Regions from separate parts of the Halomonas sp. Cn5-12 genome, predicted to be linked through region 1. Evidence: predicted binding sites of a transcription regulator. Region 1 holds the regulator's gene; each other region holds the start of a gene.

Region 1 (4,840 bases):
TCGTAGATATCCATAAACGCCAGCGGGCCATTGGTGCCCGCTCCTGCGCCAAACACAAAGGCACCTTTATGGCGCAGGGTCGAGAAGTCGTAGCCAATACCGGCGCCCGACTTCAATGTCATACCCGCATCGACCACGGAGTCGAGGATATCGCGCATGGAGTCACGAATAGTGCGAGAAACGGTGCAATTAATCAGACTGACGGCGGGCTTGTAGGCTTCGGCTCCCGCATTAGAGAGAATTCGCCCAGCGGGAATAGCACCATTTTCCAGCGCCCAGCGAAATTTGGGTAGCCACTCATCGGCCTTTTCACCTTCTACGGCGGCTAGGGCGCGAGCCACGCGCTCAAAGGTCGCTGCGACATCTTGATCCACCGGTTGGCCATGACGATCTTTTAACCGATATTTGGCATCCCAGATTTCCCTAGATGGAGCCTGCATAGGGACTTCACTGGATGTCTTCATCGCCTTGGCTGCGGTACTCATGTTCACGAAACTCCTTCACGATGGGTAGCGATCGCGCTAAAAAACGGGCCGATTATACGCGGCATCGTAGGGGAGTATAGCCCCGAATTTCTACTATATGGGCCGTTTTTTTGATGCCAACAACACTAGATATAGAAAAATCAGCACCTTGCCCTTTTGCTTATTCCCAACACGCTATAGGCTTAAAGTTTTCGATGACGATACGACCTATGAACTTCCTGAAAACATCAACTTTCGCCGTCACCGCCATGCTGCTTGTCACAGCTCCCCTTTCATTGGCCGCTACATTTAATGTGGAAACAGTGGCTACCCATGGGCACTGGCAATCCATGGCGCTGACCCTAGGAGAAGAGCGCCACTTTCGTGCTGTAGAGACCCACAGCTACTCCGATGCCACGCTAAGCATAAATGCTACTCAAGGAGTCTGTGATTTACCGTGGCTGGAGATGCGCGTCACCCTAGCGCAGCAGCAGGGTGAGAGCCGAGCGGTGAATCTGGTACCCACTCGGCTGCGGATTGGTGACAACCCGATTGTCGATACCATGGCGGAGTTTATTACCGAGCGGGGCGATGACGGCTTTTATGCCCATTTTTATTTGAGCGATATGGAGACGCTGATCGCTGAGATGCAGTCGGGCGAGCAGCTGTTTTTAGGATTTGACCAGGGTGAGCAGGAACCGTGGTACATGACCTTTAGTTTGGAAGGTGCTGGCGATGCCATTCAACGCATGCAGTCGCTGTGTAGCGGCGCCTCTATCACAGAGGCACCTGCTCCTCCGGGTTAAGCGCACGCTCTTCCGCAACCTCTACTCGATTACGGCCGCTGTGCTTGGCTTGATACATAGCGGCATCGGCCCGGGCCATCAGCGTTTTACAGCTGTCAGTAGCGAATGATGCTTCGACACGAAGATAGCCTCGAGATATCTCTTTACCCCTTGACCTGTTGCTTCAGCAACAGCTCAACGCGTCGGTTGGCAGCTCGCCCTTCCGCAGTAGCATTACTTTCCATGGGTTGGGTGTCGGCATAGCCGACGGCCCGCATACGTGAAATGGCAATACCTTGCCGCTCTAACTGGCGTACCACTGCGATAGCTCGTCCCACTGAGAGTTCCCAGTTAGACGGAAACCGAGCGGTCGCGATCGGCACATTATCGGTGTGGCCCTCAACGGAAATTTGACCATCAAAAGCCTGTAGCACCGGAGAGAGCCGTTCTAACACAACTTGCCCCTGGGGCGTTAGCACATCATTGCCACTGGGAAATAAAAGGCTATCGTCAATACGTAGCGTAACGCCCTCTTGCCCCTGGGAGACACTCACTCCAGGGATATCAAGCCCTGCCATTTGGGGATGTAAGCCATCGTGGCGGGGAAGTATTCCTGTGGCTAGGCTAGCCAATGGCAGTGACGTAACGGCATTCGAGGGATCCATGATACTGCTTTCACTCCCTTCGCCACCGCCGGATGGCGTAAGCGCCAACAGCAGTACAAACAGGGTAATCAGCAGCGTCAATACATCCAGGTAACTGGTCAGCCAGCTCTCGTCACTCTCCCCCACTTCGGCGGGAAGCTCCAAAGCATGCCGTGAGTCGCGGTCGAGCATGGCGCTACCCTTTTAATGCGGCACCCATATCGGGCCGAGGCTTAACGTTCGAGTCACGAATTTCGTCGTGGTAATTCGCTACGAAGGAGTTAAGCGTCTCTTCAATAAACGATGGCAGACGGCGCTTGGTAATTAGCGAAATGCCTTCCAGCACCATGTTCATAGTGATAAGGCGCTCTTCCGTACGCCGCTCTAGCTTCACGGCAATCGGTTTAAACACCAAATTGGCCAACAGGATGCCATAGAAAGTAGTCAACAGCGCCACTGCCATCCGGGGCCCAATTACTTCCAGGTCACCCGCATCCATCACTTCGAGCATGTTGACCAAGCCTACCAAAGTACCAATCATGCCAAAGGCCGGTGCATAGGTGGCCATGGTGCGGAAAATTTGGGCTTCAGCATGCTCGCGGGCTTTCAGCCGCGCAATACGCCAGCGCAGCATGTCGAAGATTTCATCCTCTTTTGTATTCGCAATGACCAGTTGAATACCGGTGCGCAAAAACGGATTACGGGTATGTTCCAGTTCTTTCTCAACCGCTCTAACATCCCCCTTAAACCAAAGGCGCGACATGGAAACCAACTCATTGATGTCATCTCGCACATAGGTGTTTTCACGGCGGAAAACTAAACCAACCAGACGCACCACACGCAGCACTTCTTTCAGCGGATAGCTGATAAACGTGGCCGCCAGCGTGCCAGTGACCACAATGGCAAGCCCCGGTAAGTTAATAAAGCTCTCGGGAGACTCTGCGGTAAAAAATAAAACGCTTACCAACAACAGCATGCTGGCAAATATACCGATCAGCGTAGATGGATTCATCAACGGCTCCTCGCCGGTTATGGTTAGTGAGTGAGAGGGTTAATTAGTCTCATGTAGGCGAGCACGCAGCCGACTCACCGCCTGGCTGTGAAGCTGTGAAACCCGTGATTCGGTGACACCGAGCACAGCGCCCACTTCTTTTAGATTCATCTCTTCTTGGTAATACAGCGCCATTAGCAGCTTCTCGCGCTCGGGCAGTGCTTCAATGGCGTCGATCAGCGTTTGCCGCTGCTGTTCATCCAATAATTGTTCAAACGGCTGTCGGTGAGTGTCGTCCCCCGCAGGCTCGCCGCCATCCGCAATGAGCTCTTCGAACGGCAATAATTTCCCGCTATTGGTATCGTTGAGCAGTTGCTGGTAATCACTTAGCGGCATCTCCAGTTCACGGGCAATCTCCCCCTCTTCCGGGGGGCGCCCCAGCTGCTGCTCTAAACGACGCACAGCATCATCTACCGCCCGTGCCGAGCGGCGTACGCTGCGGGGCAGCCAGTCACGAGTGCGCAGCTCGTCCATCATCGCGCCACGGATGCGCTGGCTTGCAAAGGTAGCAAATGTTGCTCCTTGGGCAGCATCAAAGCGCCCTAATGCCTCTAACAAGCCCACCATACCCGCCTGGATCAGATCATCCAGCTCAATACTCGCGGGCAACCTTACCTGCAGCGTTAAGGCCTGACGTCTCACCAGTGGCATGTATTGAGTTAACAGCTCACTCTGTTTGATCCTGCCTTGTGCTGTATACATCCTCGTGCCTCGCGGCTTAACAACCTTTACTGATAGTTCACGATCACTTGTAACCCCTGTACTCGCACAGGGCGTTGCCCTGGCTGCAGCGTAAACCGAAAGTACAGCGGTGCGCTCGCCAACATTCCCGATAGAGCGGTCGTGCTACCGCGCATGCCTGATAGTGCAACACAGCGTTCAGGATGACATAGCCAAGCGTTCACAGGCGTTCCCGGCGGTGATTCAAAGCGCCATTGAATTCGCGACAGCACAGCATTACGCAGTGGGACGCCCGCTGGCGGGGTTATCGCCTGGCTGCTGCTGGTACGGTCGCTCATTGCTACCATCACACTAGGCACTTGGCTGCTCCAACTGCCGGTTGCGGCCTGCGTATTCAACGCGAAAAGCCATAACCCTGCTACTAGCCCTAAACAGCCCATTTTTCTTACTGTTAACAACTTTGCAGGTTTTATCAACGCCTCAATAGCCATCTGCTTAGCGTTACTTACCCAACTCGCCAAACTCTGCATAACTCTCCCCTTGAGCGACACATGCACCCTGGCCCGCCGCTAGCGCGCCAGCAGCAGAAGCTCAATATCTAAATAACGAGCGGAAGCATTGCCCAAATTATCCAGCAACCCCCGGCGCGGCAGGTGGGGTTCATGAAGGGCTAGAAGACGCTGCGGACCACCATGCTCGCGTAATTGGCGCAACACTCGGTACATGGTGGCAAAGGCGTCAGCATCACTGTTGATCCACAACGCCCAGCGTGAGTAACGCTCGGCTAAGTCAGTCAGCGAGGCGCTGTCAGGCATGACAATATGAACATCCCAATCATGTGGGTCTCCTGCCCATTGCCTTCCAAGGGCCGACCATTGCCCCAGCCGACCTCGCACTTTGTCCACCTGCGCTGCGCCAGCATGAGGTAAGCCTACTACCACTAACGTTTTTTTCGGTCTTGGAGGCGCCACGGTGGCAGGCTCGGCAGCAGCAGCTACCGTCGGTGCCATGGCCTCCTGGGTATGCGCGGCGGCTTTCTCTTCGTTAACGGGTGCGGCAGGCACTGCCTCGTCACTTTCCACGTTATGGCCGACTTCATCAGCACCGCGCTGCTGGCGCTGTAAATCGGCCCATTTGCGCAGGCCAGCCGCCTGATCCTGGCCACTCATACCACGCCCTCACGACTGACGCTACCTAGCTGACGAATGGCATCGC
Region 2 (4,840 bases), on a different contig from region 1:
GGAACGCGCTCAAATGCACCTGCGCCGCCACCGTCTCCAAACTCGGCTGCTGGGTGGCGTTGGCCACCATAAAGGCCATGGCTTTTTCGATGCGGGCGTAGTCGTTCATTGCTTCTATCTCACGGGTAAGGCTAAGGGATAACGCTCACAGTAGTTCAAGCTTAACCAGCGAAGGCCCCAGGGCCCACCCGAATCTTGCTCAGTTTGCATCCCTTTTATCGCCAAATGCCCAATAAACGCTACGCTGGACATTATCTCCCTACACCCACAGTATGGGCCTCCGGAAGGATCGCCATTGCCATTTACGTCAGGAGGACATCATGGACAGTACCCCCCCGAACCAACGGGATGCGGTAAAACTGTTCGCCCGCTTGGGCTACGCATCGCGAGGCGTGGTATATCTGCTGGTGGGTGGATTAGCGGCACTGGCGGCGTTTGGCCAAGGCGGCCAAACCGAAGGCAGCCGCGGCGCGCTTGAAAGCGTACTAACCGCCCCCTTCGGCAAAGTGCTGCTGGGCGTTATTGCATTGGGGTTAGTGGGCTATGCCGTATGGCGCACGCTGCAAGCCCTTCAGGATACTGATCACCACGGCAGCGGCACTAAAGGGCTGGCGATTCGCGGGGGCTTGCTGGTTAGCGCCGTTACGCATACGTTCTTGGCCTTTTTTGCTGCCAAGCTTGTGGTTCATATCGGCGGCTCTAGCGGCTCAGGAGATGGTTCTGAAAGTGCGGCCAGTTGGCTGATGCAGCAGCCCTTCGGGCGCTGGCTGGTGGCCGCAGTCGGCATTGCGCTGATTGGCGCGGGCATCGCCCATGCCATTAAAGGCTGGAAAGCAAAATTCGACCGCCACTTCTCAATGCCTGCCAAAGTGCAGCGCTGGGCTTACCCAGTATGCCGCTTTGGTTTAGCGGTGCGTGGATTGGTATTTGTTATGGTTGGCAGCTTCTTTATCCTAGCGGCTTACCAGTTCAACCCTAACCAAGCGGGCGGCACGACCGAAGTGTTCAGCACGTTAAGAGGCCAAGCCTTGGGCCAGTGGCTGCTCGCGTTTGTGGCTGTTGGGCTATTTGCGTTTGGCGTGTATAGCTTATTAACCGCTGTTTACCGCCGTATTAACCCTTCCCTGTAGCGCTCCTATGGCCTTTACATCAACGCGTACGAAGCAGTGGTTTGAGCGTATTAACGGCTCGAAAAATATGTTGTGGCTGCTCGCCACGCTCTCCTTTTTAGAAACCATTATTCTGCCGATTCCCATTGAACTGGTATTAATCCCGCTAATGGCAGTGAACCGGCAGCGCATCTGGGCTATTGCCGCCGTTACCACGCTGGGCTGTTTAGTGGCTTCGATAGTGGGCTACGGCGTGGGCATGGTGCTCTACCAATCCCTCGGCACGTGGTTTATCGAATTTATGGGGATGGAGCAGAGCTATCAGGCGTTTCAAGGCTTCTTTGACCAGTACGGCTTTGCAGCCATTCTCGCCATTGGCATTTTGCCGATTCCGTTTCAGGTGGCGATGATTACCGCCGGGCTCTCGGGCTACCCCATCGCGCTGTTCGCCCTGGCCGCCCTCATCGCCCGCGGGCTGCGTTACTACGGACTAGCATGGCTGGTACACCGTTTTGGGCACCGAGTGGAAAGCATGTGGAAACGCCATGCGCTGAAGACCAGCCTAGCGCTGGGCAGTGTGGTGCTTCTGCTAGTCCTGGGGATGCAGGCACTGGCGGGGCTGATCGTGTAGAAAACACACTAGCCGCCAACGTTGGCGGCTATTGATGGGCGCGAATCACGTTACTGCACGTAGTAGCCGCTCACTCGCCACGTGCCCTCTTCCAGATGTGGCGTGACGACTTCGACCACGCGCTGGTTATTCGTGAACTGGGTTTTAAAAGCGAACTCTTTGTAATCGTTGCGCGGCGCCCCAGGCATCGAGGTGTACTGCGACATGCGGATGCGCCGCCGCGACTCGACGCTGCCCAAATCGTTGCGGGCCAGCGTCACCACGCGCTGCAGCATGGTGGGAGAAAGCGGCGTCTTCAACAGCGGCGACGACTTTTCCCAAGCCTGCTCATATTCACCTTGATCAATCGCTTCCAGCCAAGCGAGCGCGGCCGCTTCCGCCGCCTCGGTGGTAGACGCCTGTACATAAGAAGTCATCGCCAGGAGCAACGCAGAGAGAATGAGAGCAAAGGGTTTTAGCATGGCAGCCTCGTATGGCAATCGAATGTGTCGTGCGACTTTAGTAGTTATCGGACCATCACACAATTTCTTTAATCACATTAACCCTAAAGCGCTAGCCAGGCTGTGAAAGAGTGCAAACTTGATCGCCGCTTGGCCAAGCCACTCCTACGCCTTCTCAAACTCCAACCGCTCGTTTACTATGCGCCTCCTCATTTATGTCAGCCCTCACCATTAGGCCACTATGTCCGTCAACGCGCTCTACACCGACCTGTCTGGCTACTACGATTTGATGTGCGTCGACATCGACTACCTGGCCCAAAGCCACGCCATTCGTCGCCTGCACCAAATTTTTGGTAATGAAGGCAAACGCCATTTGGACTTAGCCTGCGGCACCGGCCCTCACGTGCGTCATTTTCTGGATGCTGGCTACACCAGCAGCGGGTTGGATATTAACCAACCGATGCTGGATATTGCCGCCCAACGCTGCCCAGAGGCGCACTTCTCACTGCAGGATATGAGCAGCTTTGAGGTCGACGAACCGCTGGATCTCATCACCTGCTTTCTCTACTCCATCCACTACAGCGATGGCCTGGACAAGCTCGGCGACTGCATCGCCAGTGCCCACCGCGCCTTGAACGAGGGCGGCGTGTTCTGCTTCAACGCGGTGGATAAGCAGCGGATCGACAACGCGCTGTTCGTCAAGCACACGGTCCAGCAGGCGGAGGATAGGTTCACTTTCCGCTCCGGGTGGCACTACAGCGGCCAAGGGGAGCGGCAGTCGCTGCGGCTGAGCATCGAAAAGACCACGGCGGAGACAACGAAGGTGTGGTACGACGAGCACCCCATGGTGGCCGTCAGTTTTAGCGAACTCATCGCCCTGCTGGAGCCTACCTTCGAGGTGCACGTGTTTGAGCATGATTACCAGACCATCACGCCCTGGGATAACGTCTCAGGCAATGCGATCTTCGTGTGTGTGAAGCGCGAGGGCCTCGCTTAGCCTTTATCGTTCGGGCGCAGCTGAAGCTGAATGCCCATCAGGAAATTGCGCAGCATCTGATCTTTGCACTCACGGTAGTTCTTATGGCTGGGCTTGCGGAAAAACGCGCTAAGCTCATGTGCGCTAAGCGGCAAGCCCACTTGCTCGAACACTTCTAAAATATCCTCTGCCTTCATGTTCAGCGCGATACGCAGTTTCTGGAACACCATATTGTTGTTCAGCTGCGATTCTGGCGCAGGCTGCGGGCCTTCACGCTTGCCGCGTTTGAAGCTGATGAAACCGTTCAAAAACGACGCCAGCTCTTTGTTCTTCATGGTCACGAAGGCGTCGTCCTCGTCTTTTTTCAGCCACGCCGTCACCTGCTCCTGGGTCACGCTCACGTCCGCCAGGGCGAAGATCTTGACGATGGTGTTGTCTTTTAAATCAAAGGTGTAGCGGATACGGCGAAAAATATCGTTGTTGGTCAAAATCAGGTTCCTAACCGGTAGTTAATGTTGCCAGCAGCTCATCAATTTCTGCTTTAAGTTCGTTATCTTCAATAGTGTGGGCACTGGCCTGGGCCTGCTGCAAGCGTTCAATCGCCGCCTGGTTGTCGCCCAGCTCCACTTGCAGTGCCGCCATGGAAAAACCAATCGAGGCAATGTGGTCGTTCGACTGCTTGGCTACCGCCTTATCCAGCGCTTTTTGGTAGATCGGCAGCGCGTCTTCTAGCTCTTCGGTGAAGTCGGCCAGGGTTTCCCACTGCTCTGGGTGGTCTTTCCCGGTATTCTCGTGCTCGGTGCAGATCGCCTCAAGCTCGGCATACAGCGCTTCAAAAGTGGCGCGGTCATCTTTGGCAGCCGCCTTCATCAGCTTTTCGGCAAGCTCGTACACCGCCTTGTAAATTTTGGTGTTAATCATCGACCACGACTCTGTTCATTCGGAATGGAGACAAAACGCCCTACATGCGTGTGCGTTTAGCGTCATGACAGGATTATACCTGGTTGGGATGGAGGCACGGGCAAAACCGCGGCCTTTGTGCTGCCGCTGCTGGAAAAATTCAGCAAAGCCGCAGAGCCGCTGCGCGGTAAACGCATCCGTGCACTGATCCTCGTACCCACCCGCGAGCTGGCGGTTCAGGTGGAAGCCAGCGTAGTCCAATACGCCAAGCATACCCCGCTCACCTCAATGGCCGCGTACGGCGGTATGGATACCGCGCCCCAAAAGGAGCGTTTGATCGAAGGCGTGGACATTCTGGTGGCCACACCGGGCAGGCTACTGGCCCTCGCCAGCTTGCCTGCGCGCCGTTTGCAGCAGGTTGTCGGCCACGCGCGCATAGTGGGCGTAGCTCTCGTCAGACGACGAAGCGTGCACCTTGGCGGTCACGCTGCGCTTGAAATCGGTCACTTCCTCTGGGCGCTCATCGATCAGCAGGGCATACAGCTTGATCTCGGGATACGCCGCCGCCACGGCCTGGCAGATATGCTTCAACAGCGTGGTTTTCCCTGCCCCCCCCGGCGGCGCCACGATCAGCCCGCGCTGCCCCATGCTAATGGGCGTGATCAAATCCATCGCCCGCACACTGTGCTCACGAACGCCATTGGCCAGATAAAGGCGCGGGGAAGGATAAATGGCGGTGCCGTTGAGAAGGCTAATACATCCGCAACAGCCGTTGGTTATGCAT
Region 3 (4,840 bases), on a different contig from region 1:
CGTCTATCGCCTTATCTTCCCAAGCCAACATGCCTTATGAAGGTGCGTAGACATAACCATATGCACCAAATAGCAACTTTTTTAGACTTTCGTCTATACACCACGTATACTATGCGCAGTTTCCTGTCCTCGCGCCATTCATTGAATGGCGCTTTTTTTTGCTTTGAAAACCTGTGGCCAGCGGCGTTAAGTCGGCTCCCTCTTGGGTTTATTAAGCTAAAGGTTCTGCTCCCGCTCTTTCCTGCAACCTCCCATTCCAAATAGGTACTCTTCATGAACCAACCTGCCCAACGCGCCGAGGGGCCCTCGCGGTTTTCCCTCGGTGACCCTATTGTGCTGGTGCTTAGCATCGGCTTCATCGTGGCATTTCTGGCGCTTTCGTTTTACGACATTGACCTAGTCGCCAATTCCATCAGCGCAGGCTTTGCCTGGACCGCGCTGGTGCTGGGCAGCTATTTCCAGCTGCTGCTTCTGCTGACGTTTTTTATCGCCATTGGCGTGGCGTTAACGCCTGCGGCAAAAGCTAAGATCGGCAATCTCGATGCACCAGAAATGAGCACCTTTAAGTGGCTCTCCATCATTCTATGTACGCTGTTAGCCGGTGGTGGGGTGTTTTTTGCCGCGGGCGAGCCGGTGTACCACTTTGTGGTCACCCCACCCGCCTTTGATACCGAAGCAGGCACCGCTGAAGCGGTATCCGGCGCGCTGGCGCAGTCGTTTATGCACTGGGGCTTTATGGCCTGGGCGGTGCTGGGCTCGCTCACCGCCGTGGTGCTGGCCCATGCGCACTACGTGAAAGGCCAACCGCTGCAGCCGCGAACGCTGCTCTACCCTGTTTTGGGAGAGCGCTTGATGCGTGGCCCGCTGGGCGGCTTAGTGGATGCCTGCTGCGTGATTGCGCTGGTGGCGGGCACAGTCGGCCCCATCGGCTTTTTGGCCACTCAGGTAAGCTTTGGCCTGCATGAGCTGTTTGGCCTGCCGGAAGGCTACACCGGGCAGCTGATGATTCTGGCCGTACTGGGCACTGTTTATGTGCTCTCTTCGATGAGCGGGGTGCATAAAGGCATCCAACTGCTGAGCCGTTTCAACGTACTGCTGGCCTTAGCGATCGGTGCCGTGATTATCGTGTTCGGCCCCACGCTGTTTTTGGTGAACACCTACGTTTCCAGCATGGGCGCGTATGTCAGCGAGTTTTTCACCATGGCCACGATGACCGCTGAAACCGCCCCGGCGTGGTGGATGCAGTGGTGGACGGTGTTCTTCTTTGCTTGGTTTATCGGCTATGCACCGCTGATGGCGATTTTTGTGGCACGCATTTCACGGGGCCGCAGCATTCGCGAAATGATTCTGGCGGTTGCCGTACTCGCCCCGATTGCCACTACCGTATGGTTTACGCTACTGGGCGGCTCCGGCATTTACTATCAGTTGACCGGGGTAATTGACCTGACCGAAGCGCTCAATAACTTCCAGTTTGACGTGGCGACTCTCACGGTGGCTCAAGCGCTGCCCGGTGGCACCTGGATGGCACTGGCGATTCTGCTGCTGACCACGATTTTTGTGGCCACCACCGGCGACTCCATGAGCTACGCGATTGCCGTTGTCGGTGCGGGACACGATGCCCCCAGCCCCTGCATGCGCGCTTTCTGGGGCATTGCGATGGCCCTGATGGCGGCCGTGCTGCTGTATATGGGTGCAGGTCAAATTGGCGCGCTGCAGCAGTTTATCGTGATCACCGCGATCCCGGTGTCGCTGATTCTGCTGCCCTCGCTATGGAACGGCCCGCAAGCGGCTTACGCCATGGCGCGGGAACAGGGCATCATCGACTAACGGTGATCAGCTAGCTCTAACTACAGCCCTTCCAACAGCCGCAGAATCATCTGCGGCTGTTGGTTCACCCGGGTCAGCATCGCGATACCCACCTGCTGAAGCAGTTGGGCGCGAATAAGGTTGGAAATTTCTTGCGCGTAGTCGGCGTCTTGAATACGCGACTGTGCGGCGGAGGTGTTAATGATGTTGGTGTTGAGCCCGTCAATGACGCTCTCGAAGCGGTTCTGCACCGCGCCTAAATAGCTGCGCTGGCGGTCGACCTGCTTCATGGCTTCATCGACGATATCCATTGGTTTGGGCGTGGCCGAGCCATCATCTAATACGCTGAAGTTATCCAACCCCAGCGCCTGATGCCCCATCGCCGAAAAGCTCACGCCAATCACATCCCCAGCGTTGGCCCCTACCTGAATATTGAGCGTTTTATCGCGCTCGATCAGCTTAATGCCGTTAAAGTTGCTCTGCTTGGCGACGCGGTCAATCTCTTCCAGCCGTTGGTCGATCTCTAACTGAATAGACGCCCGATCTTCTGAGGAATTGGTGCCGTTGAGCGCCTGAACGCTGAGTTCGCGGATGCGCTGAAGGCTATCGTTGATCAGGTCCAACGAGCCTTCGGCGGTTTGCACCATAGAGATGCCGTCGTTGGTATTACGGATCGCTTGGTTCATACCGCGAATTTGTGCGCCCATGCGATTGGCAATCGCCTGGCCTGCCGGGTCATCCTTGGCGCTATTAATACGCAGCCCAGATGACAGACGCTCCATGGAGGTCTGCATCGCTTGCTGGCTACTGCGTAGATTATTCATCACCAGTAGCGACGTGATATTAGTCGCAAGGCTGATCACGGGCGTGACCTCGGAAGTGAACGCAAACAGTGCGGTGGTAGCGTGAATATCGGCCTATCTTTAGAAAACGTGAGCCCTGCCCCGTAAAACTTTCCCAGTCGCTACTATTTTTTTCAGTTCGGTTTTTTCAGTTCGGTCTCTTCAGTACGGCTAGCACTTCGTCCACTGGCCCCCGAACATAGTCATGATGAAAGTAGCCATCGTCGACCACTTCGCCATCCCAGACCACAATGTCTAAGTCCATGGTCCGGGGGCCAGATTTGATCGGCCCGCGAACACGGCCTAAGCGATGCTCAACCTCTTTTAGGTAGGCTTTAAAGTCGCCCAGCTCAAGCGTAGTGCGCACCACCAGGGCGGCATTTAAGAAGTCTGGCTGCTGCTGAAAGCCTACCGGGGCAGTGCGCACCGCTTCGGAGCGGGCCAGCAGTTCGCACTCACTGCTCAAAATCTCAAGGGCTTTGGCAAAGTGATACTCTGGCTCAATATTGGTTCCTAGCGAGATAACGCACTCGTGTTGAGCCGACACGGGCGAGGGAGTTGACGTTACGGGTGACGACCTTAATGACATAACTATATCCCAATATAAGAGGCTGGATGACTAACGGCTGGTGAGCCGATGACCTAGCCCACACCGTTTTAGCGTATAGGCATCAATCGGCGCTCCAACAGAGTAGACGGTTAACCATCCCGTTCAAGCTCTGTACAAGTTATTGACAAACGCTGCGCTCACGCAGAGAGTCTTTTTGATTACCATGACAACGTTAGTTAACAAACACTACCTGCTGCGAGGGATAAAGCAATGGAGACACCTGCTGCACTTGTAACTGGCGGCGCCACGCGCCTGGGCCGCTATTTTGCTGAAGCGCTAGCCGATAAGGGCTTTGATATCGCGCTACACGTGAATAGCTCCCGGGGGGAAGCAGAGGAAGTGGCAGACGTAATTCGCGGCAAGGGTCGTGAGTGCGAGATTCTGCCCTGCAACTTTTTAGAGGATTCGCTAGAAGGATTAATCACCCAAGCTAAAACGCGTTTTCCTGGGTTGAACGTGCTGCTCAATAGCGCCTCAGCTTATGAACCAGCGCCGATTGCCCGTACCGATATGGCCATGCTGGAGACCCAGTTTCGGGTCAATATGTTCACCCCGCTGCTACTCACACGCCACTTTGCCGAGGTGGTCGAACACGGCCAGGTCATCAATATCATCGACAACAAAGTGGCCTATCACCAATATCCGTATGCGGCGTACCTGCTCTCCAAGAAAAGCCTAGCTGAGATGACCCGTATGGCAGCGCTGGAGTTTGCTCCGCGCCTACGGATTAACGGTATCGCCCCTGGTGTCGTGCTGCCTGCCTCCCAACGTACCAGCGACTATATCCAATGGCGCATCGAAGGCATTCCGGTCAATCACCAAGGCAACCCAGCACACCTTGTACAAGCCTTGCACTATTTGCTGGATAATGCCTTTGTGGCCGGGCAAGTGCTATTTGTAGACGGCGGCGAATCGATCAACCTAGAGGGTCGCCACTCCGAAAACTACCCTGGCGAGCGGCGCGACTGACCCAACGCAATGAGGCCGCCCGAAGGCGGCCTCATTGGCTTACCTAAGCGTACGCTTAGGTTTCATCCACATCATCATGGTCCGGCTTATGGTGATCCGGTTCATGCTCAAGCGAGGCTTCGCTACGCTCTGCAAGCGGTGCCGTCTCGGTGCGCTTTCTTTCCGCTTTCGCATCCAGAATGCGCACGTTGGCGGGCGGAGTCTTGCCGCCTTTGGTTTCGCCAAAGTAGAGCGTGGTATGCGGGAACGGAATCTCGATACCCGCCGCATCAAAGCGCAGTTTCACTAGGCGGTTGTAGGCACGGCCTACAGCCCACTGATCGCCTGGCGTGGTCTTGATCACGACACGGATATTAACCGAGCTGTCGGCCAGCGCGGTGACACCCGCCACGGTCATATCTGCCAATAGTTTATGACCATGCTCTTCGCTGGCTTTAAGATCTTCGAAGGCCAGCTGTAGCTGCTCGATCGCCTCGTCGATACTTTCGTTGTAACCAATACCGTACTCGCCCACATGGTTGCCGTACTCACGCATGTAGTTGGAGACGGTATCCACACTGGAGAACGGCACGATATGGTAGGTACCGGACAGGTCACGAATGCCCACCGAGCG

What was found. Region 1 encodes FliA, which starts transcription of late flagellar genes. Its sites were predicted from a motif close to CTAAAGTTNNNNNNNNNNCNGCCGATA; they were not measured.
Region 2: a site for FliA is predicted at 2,247-2,273, ahead of L1249_RS10555 (DUF4019 domain-containing protein). Genes of this name have one in related genera too.
Region 3: a site for FliA is predicted at 2,717-2,743, ahead of L1249_RS12130 (flagellin N-terminal helical domain-containing protein). Genes of this name have one in related genera too.

Annotation. Positions count from the first base shown of each region.
Region 1 is NZ_JAKGAY010000002.1:50,524-55,363, reverse strand. Features, by position in the region: gene L1249_RS01615 (adenosylcobalamin-dependent ribonucleoside-diphosphate reductase) at 1-485, opposite strand, end outside; gene L1249_RS01610 (hypothetical protein) at 695-1,270, shown strand; gene L1249_RS01605 (OmpA/MotB family protein) at 1,414-2,085, opposite strand; gene L1249_RS01600 (motility protein A) at 2,090-2,905, opposite strand; gene L1249_RS01595 (RNA polymerase sigma factor FliA) at 2,945-3,646, opposite strand; gene L1249_RS01590 (flagellar protein FlhE) at 3,673-4,023, opposite strand; gene L1249_RS01585 (hypothetical protein) at 4,195-4,794, opposite strand; gene flhF (flagellar biosynthesis protein FlhF) at 4,791-4,840, opposite strand, start outside.
Region 2 is NZ_JAKGAY010000016.1:75,155-79,994, reverse strand. Features, by position in the region: gene L1249_RS10570 (methylated-DNA--[protein]-cysteine S-methyltransferase) at 1-109, opposite strand, end outside; gene L1249_RS10565 (DUF1206 domain-containing protein) at 321-1,130, shown strand; gene L1249_RS10560 (YqaA family protein) at 1,138-1,740, shown strand; gene L1249_RS10555 (DUF4019 domain-containing protein) at 1,791-2,201, opposite strand; gene L1249_RS10550 (class I SAM-dependent DNA methyltransferase) at 2,422-3,177, shown strand; gene L1249_RS10545 (DUF1456 family protein) at 3,174-3,644, opposite strand; gene L1249_RS10540 (hypothetical protein) at 3,655-4,077, opposite strand; partial or broken gene L1249_RS10535 (DEAD/DEAH box helicase) at 4,171-4,446, shown strand; partial or broken gene L1249_RS10530 (transcription termination factor Rho) at 4,438-4,836, opposite strand.
Region 3 is NZ_JAKGAY010000021.1:25,748-30,587, reverse strand. Features, by position in the region: gene L1249_RS12135 (BCCT family transporter) at 274-1,827, shown strand; gene L1249_RS12130 (flagellin N-terminal helical domain-containing protein) at 1,848-2,669, opposite strand; gene folK (2-amino-4-hydroxy-6-hydroxymethyldihydropteridine diphosphokinase) at 2,797-3,237, opposite strand; gene L1249_RS12120 (SDR family oxidoreductase) at 3,469-4,227, shown strand; gene ybiO (mechanosensitive channel protein) at 4,283-4,840, opposite strand, start outside.